DNA from 4 places in the Desulfosarcina variabilis str. Montpellier genome. Region 2 is predicted to be linked to each of the others. Evidence: riboswitches for the same ligand, from Rfam matches in the RefSeq annotation. Region 2 holds a riboswitch; each other region holds the start of a gene.

Region 1 (3,132 bases), 2.9 Mb from region 2:
GGTCATCGCTTGCTTGCGGAAAGGCCAAAAGCAGGTTCTCGCGAATAGTATCGGAGAAAACGAAAGGGGCCTGAGCAGCCATTGCTATGGTGGATCGCAACCGGTGCAAAGGCATTTGGGTGATGTCCGTATGGCCTATAAAAATCGTGCCTTGGGGGGGCTCGTGGATGCGGGTGAGCAATTGCAAGAGGGTGGATTTGCCGCTGCCCACCGGGCCGACAAGGGCCGTGGTGGTACCATGTGGAAACCTCAGACTGATATTGGTAAGGACCGGCCGGCTTTCTCCAGGGTAGGTGAAGGTGAGATTTTTGATCACAATATCCGTGTCTTTGTCTTGGCAAGGTACGACTTGGCCTGGAGATGACTTATCCAACGCTTCGATGAATTGGTTTAAGATTCGATCCACTCTTGTGCAGGAACTCTTGGCGCGCTGATACAGGTTGATCAAATAACCGGAATAAACCAACGGCGTTTTGAGCATGACCAGATAGGCGGAGAAGGCCACGATCTCACCGGCCGTGAGCATCCCCAGAACCGCCATGGCGCCGCCACAGCCCCAGACCACGGCCTGACTCAGGTGGGTGACCAGGGTCATGACCGGCAGGTACAGGGCACTGACCCGGGCCAACTGCATGTTGTTGTCCAGGTGCGTCTGGGCCAGGCGGTCGAACTGCCGGTCCTTTACCGCGGTCAGGTCAAAAACTTTGATCAGGCGAATGGCGTTGAGGCTGTCCCGGGATTCCTCGGTCAGGGCGGAGAAAGACTCCTGGATCGATTTGTGGCATTGATGGAAACGAATACTCTGGCGGCGGGTCAGCCAGGGAATGGCGCCCATGGGAACCATGGCCAGCAGGGTCAGGACCGGACTCATCCAAATCATGTAGACCAGGGCCAGAATCAGGGTCAATATAGAGTTGATTGCCGCCTGGCAGCCATACCCGGCGGCCAAGCGGATGTTATCGATGTCATAGGTGGCGCGGGCCATGATATCACCTGCCGGCTGTTTGTCGATAGCCGAACGGGGCAGGGCAATGACCCGCGCGAAGAAATGCCTACGCAGATCCCTTTCTACAATGCGGCCAAAGGCCAGCATGGACGGCCGACCCACGGCCCGCAGGACGGCGACGCCCAGGGATAGGGCAACGATGGCACCGGCAATCAAGCCCAGGCCATGGGGATCTGCCTGGCCGGCAGCCAAACGGTCGATGGCCTTTTTGATCAGCTGGGGAGAGTAAAGGGCCAACATCTCAAGCACAAATATCGCCGTCAATCCACCGGCTACCAGCCACCAATACTTGCGAACATCTTTGGTTATGATTGCGATTGTGCGCATGAAAGACTTACTATAGTGTTTAAGATAATGTTTTTGGCAAGGCTAGAGGGAGGAAGCTGTATAAATAATACCGCGATGACCGATAACGCAGCCAAAAACATTATCTTGAATGCTATAAAATAAAAAATCCCCGCTTCCATCGTTAGAAGCGGGGATTCCGTTTTCAATCCCTTGGCATATATCCATTGCTGCAAACCATTCCATCTCCAGGGAACAATTGCAGCCCGTCCATGGGCAGGTCTTCTGGCTTCACACACCTTCTCGGCGGCCTTCCCATTCAAGCGATGTCGAACAGTGACCAAAATTGCCGAAAGGCTCGCTTTGAAACGATCAAAGCATATGTGTTACAGCGGCGGGTCCGCTCCCGATTTTAACGGGATTCCCTTACGTCCGTTCTCAACAGACACCCATGATGGCGTAAAACAAAACGAACTTAATCCCATAATGGAATTGTTTTCCGAATGTCAATAGAAAAGATAATCCAAAGGTGGTTACACTTTACGCCCGATATCCAATACCATTTCTCCAATTCCATATGCGCCGGAGAGGAAAAATTTAAAACCAAATCCCGGGGGCACGGCATTGATGGCCATTCGGAAAGCGTTGTTCGGGTCATAGTCCATCACATAAAGGACAAGATCGGGTTTCAGACACGCTTTTATCAGGTAGCCTCGGCCCAGGTCGGGTGATAGGTGCCAACAGGTTTCAAAGGCCATGTCTTTTTTATGGATGGACCGAGTTTCATCGATCTTTGCAAACGTTTTTCCGCTTCTCGCCATGTGAACATCCATATCAACATCCTCATGCGTCTATTGGCATTAGGGGCACGGTGCGCCGTGCCCTTGTAAGAGCCTGTTTGGTAAATCCGTCTAAGGCCCGCTAACGGCGTTGGAAACTGTCTCAAAATGCTCACATATACCATATATGCTCCGCTTTTGAGCCACTTTCCGCCTTGTTATCGGGCCTGATCCAGACTTCCAAAACAGGCTCTAATACATTTTGTTTGAACCGCAGCAACCGGTTCACGAACAGGTGAAGCATCCTGGCGATGGCGGTTAAGATTCAGATACCGACTACCAGTCGATCATCACTTCTGCAAAATAACTCCGTTCCCGGCCCACGCTGCTTTCGAAATATTCCTCGTCAAAAAGATTGTCAACGGACAAAGAGAGTTTCACGTGTTTGAGCGGAGAAATGGTCACCTTGGTTTCCCACAACCAGCACTGGGAATAGGCCCCGTAAACATCGTCGATGCCGTCATTGTATTCCTGTGTATAGATCCTGCCCAGATAGCGACCCATCAGGCTGGCGCGCACATATTTGGAACTTAGCGCCAATCCCAGATTGATGGTGCGCTCGGGCATACCGGTGATTTTTTTCCCTTCCATGTCCGGATCATGGACGTTTTCCTTGATTTCCGTATCGTTGTAAGTGTAATTGCCCCACAGGTTCAGCCATTCAAATGGCCACAACGAGGCTTCTACTTCAATCCCGTCAATCTTGGCCTGGCTGGCATTGTCTTTGAAACGATCATTGCCGACTTCATAATAGTAGATCAGATCATCGATATCCGTATGAAATCCGGTTACCGAGAGTTTCAGTCCGCGATCGAAAAGATATTGAGTCACGCCGACTTCATAAGTCTGCAAGGTTTCGGGTTCAAGTTCCGGGTTGGAGTTGACCATTCCATCGCCGCTTCTGTAGGTTCGGTACAATTCATAAAGTGACGGCGGCCGGAAAGCCTGACCCGCGGATCCCTTGATGATGGTGTCGTCAAATAGTTTCCAGACGGCCGACAG
Region 2 (3,132 bases):
TTCATACTGGTGAAACAGCTCATGGATTTTTTTGTATTCGCTGTATAGGTCAGCCTCTTTCATAGGCGGGGTCAAATGGTCAATCATCACCCCCCGGCCGCGCCGTTTAGCCTCGATCCCCTCACCCACATCATCCACGATATACGGATAAACATTGGGAATGCTGCCGGTCATGATCTCCGGCGGATCCCAGGGTGCAAGACCGGCCTGCTTGCCCGGCAACCATTCGTAGGTAGCATGGGTGCCCAAATGCACCATGGCATCGGCCGAAAATTTTTTTGACAGCCAGAGATAGGCGGCAATGTATTGATGATGGGGATAAAGCGTGGTGTCGTGGTAGAGCTTCATGGGATCATCGGTCCAGCCCCGGGCCGGCTCGGGCAAAAGCACCACGTTGCCCAGGCGAACCATGGGAAAAACCAGCCGGCCGCCCTTGGTCATGATCGCTGAATCGACCGGATCGCCCCACTGGTCGACAACCGGCTTTTTAAAGGCATCGGGCAGTTCATCGAACCAGGTCTGATATTCCTTTAGGCTTACGCTTTGGGCCTCGCCGGCCGCCAGCAGCGCATCCAGTTCGCCCGGTGCCCATGAGCCGATATTGCGGCCGGATGTGAGCACCAGATCCTGGATTTTTTTCTCGGTTAGCGTATCGGCGCCGTCAATACGATAGCCTTCTTTTTGCATGCGCGCCAGAATTTGCTCAAGACTTCTGAAAACATTGAGATAAGCCGCGGCGATATTCTGTTTGCCCTGGCTGTGGTTGTAGTAAATGATGGCCACCTTTTTCTCGGCATTGGCCTTTTTCTGCAGCACGGCCCACTTCTTCAGACGCGGGATGAGGAAGTCGATGGATTCCTGGATGGTTTCGTAAACAAAAAGCCGTCGCCCGATCTCAGGGTCGACGATGGCCTTTTTTCCGATCAGCACCGTCGGCTCGATACTGCCGGACAACTCGGGCGTGGCCACGGCCCAGGCCGTTTCCATGGTCCCCAGACCGACATCGCTTTCGCGCCACGCATCGGTGGTTTCAGCAAAGGGCCGGATGACATTGAAAACCGGTATATCCAGCCTTGCCAGCGCCTCACGGATCCCGTCGTTGATGCCGGATTCGAACTTCATGCTAAAGGCCAGCAGCATGTCCACTGGGGATTTTCCGTCAACCGGTTTCAAATATTTATCAAAAACCAGCCGGACCGGACCGAAACAGGGCACCACGCTAAACCCGGCGCCTTCCAACTGGCGGATCAGGTCGTCGATTGCCTCCACCTGTCCTTCCTTAAGGGTGTTGGCATAACACATGATGCCCACCCGGGGATGGCCGGCATCGAAGCCGTCGCGTGCCTCGAGCCAGCGCTGATAATCGTTGATGTTGTTGAAAGGCTGGTCCGCGTCTGGATGGTGGATACAGGTCTCGGGCAGCTTTACCAAGGGACTTACCGAGACGTCCGGATCGATGTGCCGCTTGACACCCAGCCGCACCATGCTGACCAGGTTGGCCACACTCTGATGGTGGTAGTACGCCATTATGGTTTCATCAAACCGAAAACCTTTCCTGGACAGGTCTTCCGGGTCGCCGGCCGCGTTCAGCGCATATACCACGCGCCCTTCCATGAGACCTTCATCGACCATATAGTTGGCCAGCGCCGACATCATCACATGGACAAAAACCACGTCCGCACCGGTAATAAATGCCTTGGCGGCCTCATCTGCATTCAGATCGGCCAGGGTGAAAAAGCGGGTTTGAATCGATTGGGGCAGATCGAGTCTGTGTATGGCCTGGTTAACCTGATAACTGTTGATATCGACTTCTAAAATCGCCACCTGCCCAGCGTGGGCGGATGCCGCCGGCACCAGTATCATCAGCATGATCCACAACCAATATTCACTTAAACGGCGCCAGTACCTGTGCATCGGTCCTCCCTGAAAATAAAAATCCCCGGATCGATATTCTTCGATCCGGGGATATCCCTTTTTATACCCACGGCATTTCTATATCGGTTTTACACCGTCCTCGTGCACCCAACCAAACTCCATTCAGGCAGGTCTTCTGACTCTCGGATCACCCTCCCGGCCGCGCCTTCCCAACAATATCTATCGTCAGTGGCAAAGTGGCGGCGGTCGTCCCCGATTACAGCGGCGGGCCCGTCCCCGATTTTAACGGGGTTCCCTTTTCAGTTCATTATGAGCACCTGAATAAATACAACATCGTTGAATAGACAAAATTGTGCTGGGGGTCAAGGAAAAATTAAGGATTTGTGTCTCAATCAAATGTCATAACGCAATCCCAAATAAAAACTCCGTCCGGGCATGGGGTATCCACTGATGTAGGCATAGTCCTGGTTGAATAGGTTGGAGATGTTTCCTTTGAGAGTAAGCGATCCCCACCGGTCGGAAGTGAGAAGGGTCTTCGAGATCGTCAGGCTGCCCACGGTTGCAGAACCGAGGGTAATGATTTCCGGATCATTGGGCCAAACCTGATTCTCCCAGTCTTCTACCGACTGCTGTCCGGTATAAGCAATGTTGAAGTTCACACTCACCCCCTTCCAGTTGGTGAAGTCGATCCCATAGGAAGCGTTCCAATCCGGCGTGTATTTGAGGTCTTCTCCAGTCGTATCATCCTCGTATTGGGTCAGGTAGGTAAACCGGATATACGGACGCAGTTGAAATTCCCAATTGTATATTGCGCCAACGTCGATATTGAGCTCACCCTCGATGCCGGCGATGGTAGCCTCACCCAGGTTGTCCCAGGAACTGATCCCCCCCGGAAGGGAAACGTATTCGATCTTGTCTTTATAATCGGTATAAAAATAAGTCGCACTGACGGAAACGCCACTGTTGTAAAAATCGATACCGCCCTCCCAGGTTGAACTCTCTTCGGGCGAAAGATTTGGATTGCCTTGGATTTGGGCACCGGTAAAGACGTCAATGTAATCCGCCGCCAGCTGATTGGCGCCGGGCATCACAAAAGCCTGGCCGTAGTTGGCCCTGACCTTTAACGATTCGGTAATCAGATAGGCCAGCCCTAAATTGGGTGAGAAATGGCTATCTTCCTCTTTTCCGCCCTGTCCCCTCTTGATCTGCACCTCATAGCTGTCGTAACGCCCGCCTGCCGAGATGATCAAGCGCTCG
Region 3 (3,132 bases), 1.8 Mb from region 2:
CTGAATCCCTCGCATGGACGGTGAATACATGCCAGGGCCGCCATTGCAAAAAATCATGAAATTGGGGACAAAATCGGCAAGGTCAGTCACGGACTCAATTTTCCTGTCCTCAACCCCTTGCGCCGTGAATGCGGTGATCCCCATGGGTACGTCCTGAACATTTTCCTCTGTTTTCTGTGCCGTGACTGTCATGGGCTCCAGAAAATCTGACGTTTCAGACTCATTTTGGGGTGTTTGTCCGGCGATGACCGGCGGGATGGCTGAAAACAGCAGAATAACCGCGCATAGCAAAATCAATGGTTTTAAAAACATTTTCATCATGCTTCCCTTCTTCGCATCAAGGCTTTTTGATCTGACGGACCCAACCACGCATACTCCGGCCAACCGAGAGCACTTCAAATTGCCAAGGCTGCAGATTATAGTATATATGCTGGACCGGTGCTGGTAACTGACGCTCTTTTATTAGCCCGATCGTCTTTTTTAATGAGAATTTTTACTGGGCAGGTAACCAAAATATTTTTTAAAGGCCTTGGTAAAGTAGCTGGGGCTGGAATAGCCCACCATAAAGGCGGCTTCAGTGACGTTCATGCGTCCGTCGGAAAGAAAGGCCATGGCCGTTTCAAGACGCCGGTTGCGCAGGTATTCAAAGGGGGTGATACCGTAAACCATACGGAAACAGCGGTGCAGTTTGCTTCGGCACATTCCAACCGATCGGGCCAGTTGATTCAGATCGGGCCTGTTTTCCAGATCACCGGCCAGCAGACGCGCGGCTTCCCGGACACGATTCATGTCCGAGGAAGGCAGTGGCCTGGTGTTGGGGTTCAGGCTCTCAATGGCTTCGATTTGATCGATTTTATGGGCCATCAGTTCCAGGACCTTGCTTTCAAGAAAGAGGCGCCGGGCCAGTCCCTGGTACGGACAATTGAGTATCTGGAACACTGTGGTGCGCATGGCCGGTGTAATTTGGCCTTCATGGCGGGATATCCCGGCTGACAGATTCTCAAGCTGTGACGGCAGGACATCCATCTCCGCTTCGACAAAGGAGCAAAACCGCTCCAGATCCATCAGGATCGTAACGCGCAAGAACCGTTCCGTCCCGATGGTTTCAATCAGACCGGCCATGTTCGGAAAACAGTTGAAAACGGCATGACCCGGCTTGACCACCTTTTCCTCTTTTTGGCCCGCCGGCTGTATGCGACTGCAGCCCGATAGGCAGAAGCCAAATCCAAGGGGCGCCAGGGGAGGAACATACTCCAGGACGATGGGTCGTCGAAGGGTATAATCCATCGTGATCAATTGCATCCCGGATTTAAGACGGACGCTTTGAATGTGCCCCTTTCCTATGGACGGGGAAAGGGTGATCCGTTCATTTTTGGTTATATCCGTTAGGACTTGAAGCGATAGAGATATTTTTTTCATTTCAACCGTTTCCTGAAAGCTAGGCCGGGTAGTCCATCAACCGTTCAAAGTCATTTCCTCCCTCAGAAATCAGTTGCTTGAGATCAAAATAAAAATCCCCGCTTCCACAATACAATGGAAACGGGGATTCCGTGTTCAATCCCTGACGGCGCAACGACAGGCCGAATTGACTCCTTACCCGGGAGCGATGACAAGCCCATCCGCAGGCAGGTCTTCTGGCTTCACATCCATCCCGGCGGCCTTCCCGTTCGAGCATTGCCGAACAGTGACACGCATTGCCAGGATGCCCGCTTTGAACCAGTCAAAGCATATGTGTTACAGCGGCGGGTCCGCTCCCGACTTTAACGGGATTCCCTCATAGGTCCTTGCGAACGCCTGCGAATTAACAAACGATGTTGTTTAAAACATCTCAGATTGTGCCATGTCAATCGTTTTCCTAAACTGGGCGATTGTCGAGCTTAGGTTTTTATTGCCTGGCAATATCCAGTTCCATGGGCATCATGGGCGTTTCTGCAATCGTACGCGCTATGGTTCTTTTTGATGAAGGAACCCCGCTGCCCGTGGGAGCCTATCAATTAACCAGATTCCCTTTCATTTTCCAACTGCGGGCGGTTATCCGCTTCGTCCATAATCGATGATAGACGCCTTGTTTTTCCAGCAACGCCTCGTGCCTGCCGCGTTCAACAATTTCTCCCTTGTCAATGACGAGAATCTGGTCCGCATGCCGGATGGTGGACAATCGGTGGGCAATGACGATCAGGGTTTTGTTGTTGACAAGCGCCCCGATGGCTGCCTGAATGTATTTTTCGTTATCCGGGTCGATGCTGGCCGTGGCCTCATCCAGCAGCACAATGGGCGCATCCTTGAGGATGGCCCTGGCGATGGAAATTCTTTGCTTTTCACCGCCGGAAAGAGAGCTTCCCGCTTCGGTGACCAGGGTGTCATACCCCTGGGGCAAGGCGCTGATAAAATCATGACATCTTGCCGCGCGGGCCGCAGCCATGATTTCTTCGTCGGTGGCATCGGGTTTACCGAATCTGATATTGTTTTTAATGGTGTCATGGAACAGATAGACCCGCTGAAACACCATGCTGATATTCTCCAGCAGACAATCGGTGGTCATTTGCCTGATGTCCGTGTCGCCGATAGTAACCGCGCCCTCGTTTACGTCCCAGAACCTGACAATGAGATTGGCAATGGTTGTTTTGCCGGAACCCGATTGCCCCACAAGTGCGGTCATGGTGCCGGGCCTGGCGGTGAAACTGATATTTTTCAACACCGTTTTGTCATCGTAGGCAAAGCTGACGTCCTGGAATCCAATCTCGTGATTGTCGATGATAATATCCCGGCCATCCCTCCCCATGATGGGTTGATTTTTCAACGCCTCATAACGATTGAGGCCTGCTTCTCCCACTGCAAAGGTAGGAATGGCGCCGCCCAGATTCATGGCCGGCAAAAACACGTAAAAGGCAAAGATCACAAAAACCAGCGTAAACTCAATGCCAAGCGTTCCGTCTTTGTAAAATACAAGGCTGGTCCATAGGATCAACGCTGTGGCCACAAGAAAGCCCGCCTTGTAGACAAAACCAGGCGGGATATAGCGTTTTTCAAACCGGATGCTGCCCGCTTTGGTATCTCGGATGGCTTTTTTGGCGGTCTTGGCTCTCTTCCCCGCAATATTGAACGCCTTGATGACCGAAATCCCCATGGCGT
Region 4 (3,132 bases), 1.6 Mb from region 2:
CCGGGGCGTTGATTATTCCGGGAATAAGTTGACCGGCGTGCCGGATATCATGTTTGCCTTCAAACTGGGTTTTCGCGATGAGATGTTGGGCGATATTTCCCTGAATCCCGTGTATACGGGAAAGCGGTATTTCAACTATGCCAATACCACCGAAGAAGATGGGTTTTGGATTCTCAATGCAAGATACGCAAAACAGATCGGCGCAGCCGAATTGTACCTTGTGGCCAACAATGTTTTTGGTGAAGATGCGGTTGGCAGCGGCAGCGGTAATCCCGGTGATGAATCTCTCTATCCATTGCCGGGGTTCAATGCGATCTTTGGTTTGAATGTGCGTTTTTAGACCGCTTGCGCAGCCGATGCTTTTTTTCAAGCGCACGAGCGAAAATCCCTGGGCGGCTTTCCATAGACTTGGTGGAAACAGTGACAAAAATGGCTGGAGGAGCAGAAGCCGGCCGCATGAGCGATGTCGGTGATGGGCATGTCTGTCTGGCACAACCACTGGCTTGCCCGGCGCAGCCGCTCCCGGCGAATATATTCGAACACGGTGCAGCCATGCACCTTTTTAAACAGGCGGTTGAGTTTGGTACGATTTACGCCCGCCATCCTGGCCAGGCTGGAAAGGTTGAAATCGCGACCGATGTCCGATGCAATGTACGCCGCCAGCTCGCGCACCCGATCGTTTTCTCTGGTGCCAATCGCAGCGTTTCGATCGAGAAAAATGTCGCAGATCAGATCGATGGCATGGGCCTGGGCCAGCAGGCACTCGGTGGCACTGTTCATCCGGTTGTGGTGGATTTTCTCAAGAATCACACTTGTTGACGGTGAATTGCCGCGAATCAGGGGCACATGTCCGCGCCTGAGTCCATTGGGCAGGGCAAGATCCAGGTCGCTGCAGATACTGGCCAGCCGCTCATCACCGACTCTGACGACCAGGGCTTCCATGGTTTGATGGGCTGGTGTCTCCCGCCGAATCAGGTCACCGCCATCAACATACGCACACACCTCACCGGCATGCATTTCCACCCAGGAAGGGCAGCCGGCAATGCGGATGCGCGTGCTGCCGCGGAGCATAAAAACAAAGGCCGTGGAATGGGTTGGCGGTTCAAAACGGGAACGAAAGGGCTGGGGTGAGCATAAATAGCTCTGGGTTAAAAAAAAATCGTCATCCAGTCGCCGGCGCCGGATATACCCTTCTCCAGCATCATTTTTCAAGCGCCAGTCAAAACGTGTTCCGGGAAAAGCTGCAGCTTCAGGCTGAGTAAAGTTTTTCGTAATCATCGTGTGCCCCCCGATCGGACAAAACAAAAATCCCGGGCCCAATGTGGACCCGGGATGCCGTTTTCAATCCCGTACAGATCAATTGTAATCCGGCAAAACGATATAGTTTCCGATAGGTTTTGCCATGTGAATCATGGCAGGTCTTCTGACTTCACTCACCTTGGACAACCTTCCCATTCACTTTTTTTAAAAATGAACAGTGGCCAACACTTGCCCAAGGTTCGCCTTCTGTAAATGATCGAAAGCATGAGTGTTACAGCGGCGGATCCGTTCCCGATTCTCACGGAATTCCCTATCAAGTCCCATCGGACACCGATGATTCATCTTTCATATGTTAGGCGATGGTTTATTGAATGAAAACCAATCTGTCAAGATAATAAGATCGAATGACACCCGGACCGGGGCTGTGGTTAAAGCATCGGCTCGGAATCAATTTCTTCGTAAGCTTCGAGAACGAATCGCGGGGTACACACAACCAAAAAAACAAGATCCGTGTCTCCGGTGTTGGTAATTTTCTGGGAACTCGCAGGAGTCACCATCACCATATCCCCGGGGCCGACTGGCTGTGCTGGAAGCCCATCTATCTCAACCAGACCGCCGCCTTCGAGAATGGTATAACGCTCGGTGATACCATGCAGACGATGTAGCTGGGTCGCCATGCCGGGGGTAATCCGCGCCCGAGCAATGGAGGCGTCGGGATCATCCGGTATGTTGTACAGCTCGAGAATATAACATCCTTCGGCAAAATAAAATTCGCCGTTCGGGTTGACCTTGAAAATAGTTGACGACATAATTATCTCATTAATTTGCAATAGATGAATGGCGCATCGAATACAACAAAAAGCGTTTTTTGGCAATCATTTAGGGGTTCACAGGTTCTCCCACTCACATTACAACCGACCGCTTCGAACAACAATGTGCTTGACTTTCAACTCAGGTACCGCCAACAGTTGTTTGCCCATATACCCATTGTCTTTTGTGGAATCAACAATTTTAACGACAGCCTGAGAGGATAAGAACTTGCTCAAATGGGGCATGATTCCAAAAAGATCGCCCTTGGCGCCAAAGTGGGATTTGGAAAAATCGGCGCATAGGCATCCTTGTCAATGGCAATGATGTGGTTCGTTTTACGGCGAGCTTAAACGACAAATACCTTGCCGGGATTTTTTAGGGTATGGTCATCGTTCATGTAGTTTGGCCGGCTTCCGTTTCTCATTATGGCGTCGAAACCTTCCGGATCATAAGGCTCGATCCGAACCTCCGGTGATTGATCGGGTCCGGTCTCCTCGCACAATTCAATGTGGCGCTCGAGTTTGGTGATGGAGAACGACACCAGTTCCTTTAAAAATCCAAAGGCGTGCCGCATCTGGTGGAAGCCGTATTTTTTCATGAGGGCGTACCCGTTCACCGCGTCCTGTTCGGCGCGTATGCCGGGAGAATCCTCATTGGTGGTACATGCGCTGTGGATGGACGGCAAATCCAGCTTGCGGCAGATGGCGCTCATCAGCAGGTTAGCCACATTGTGGGAAATCAGCCCCAGATCGACCGCGTAGTTTTTCTGCAGATTGGCAATGGACGGGAGCCCCGAATGCACGCAGGTGATACCGGGGTTTACCAGCTGCGTCAGGGTCAGTCCAAACAGCGCTTCGGCGTGGGTCAGCGTCAACAGCCCGGACATGGAATAAGGGGCCGATAGCCCGGCCATTGGCATGGTGGACACATAAATGGGAAGTCCTTTGCGCACACAGGACAAAAAAGGCCTTTCCATCTCCGGCATCACATTCAGCGGGCTGTTGATCAGCGAGAACTGAACGGTGATGTTCCCGCGTTGGTTGTGAATTTCCTCGGTGCGCG

The links. A riboswitch is a leader RNA that binds a small molecule or an ion and turns the genes downstream of it on or off. The one in region 2 is predicted to bind cobalamin.
Region 1: another riboswitch for cobalamin. It lies ahead of Dvar_RS37330 (ABC transporter ATP-binding protein); the one in region 2 lies ahead of Dvar_RS24365 (cobaltochelatase subunit CobN).
Region 3: another riboswitch for cobalamin. It lies ahead of Dvar_RS32430 (helix-turn-helix transcriptional regulator); the one in region 2 lies ahead of Dvar_RS24365 (cobaltochelatase subunit CobN).
Region 4: another riboswitch for cobalamin. It lies ahead of Dvar_RS31610 (helix-turn-helix domain-containing protein); the one in region 2 lies ahead of Dvar_RS24365 (cobaltochelatase subunit CobN).

What each region holds. Positions count from the first base shown of each region.
Region 1 covers NZ_CP159846.1:8,261,737-8,264,868, reverse strand. Annotated here, with positions in the region: gene Dvar_RS37330 (ABC transporter ATP-binding protein) at 1-1,333, opposite strand, end outside; cobalamin riboswitch at 1,549-1,759, opposite strand; gene Dvar_RS37325 (hypothetical protein) at 1,825-2,124, opposite strand; gene Dvar_RS37320 (TonB-dependent receptor) at 2,407-3,132, opposite strand, start outside.
Region 2 covers NZ_CP159846.1:5,394,415-5,397,546, forward strand. Annotated here, with positions in the region: gene Dvar_RS24365 (cobaltochelatase subunit CobN) at 1-1,914, opposite strand, end outside; cobalamin riboswitch at 2,023-2,211, opposite strand; gene Dvar_RS24370 (TonB-dependent receptor plug domain-containing protein) at 2,268-3,132, opposite strand, start outside.
Region 3 covers NZ_CP159846.1:7,174,790-7,177,921, forward strand. Annotated here, with positions in the region: gene Dvar_RS32425 (TonB-dependent receptor) at 1-321, opposite strand, end outside; gene Dvar_RS32430 (helix-turn-helix transcriptional regulator) at 481-1,419, opposite strand; cobalamin riboswitch at 1,607-1,813, opposite strand; gene Dvar_RS32435 (ABC transporter ATP-binding protein) at 1,991-3,132, opposite strand, start outside.
Region 4 covers NZ_CP159846.1:6,983,109-6,986,240, forward strand. Annotated here, with positions in the region: gene Dvar_RS31605 (TonB-dependent receptor) at 1-340, shown strand, start outside; gene Dvar_RS31610 (helix-turn-helix domain-containing protein) at 367-1,278, opposite strand; cobalamin riboswitch at 1,396-1,610, opposite strand; gene Dvar_RS31615 (cupin domain-containing protein) at 1,689-2,069, opposite strand; gene Dvar_RS31620 (trimethylamine methyltransferase family protein) at 2,417-3,132, opposite strand, start outside.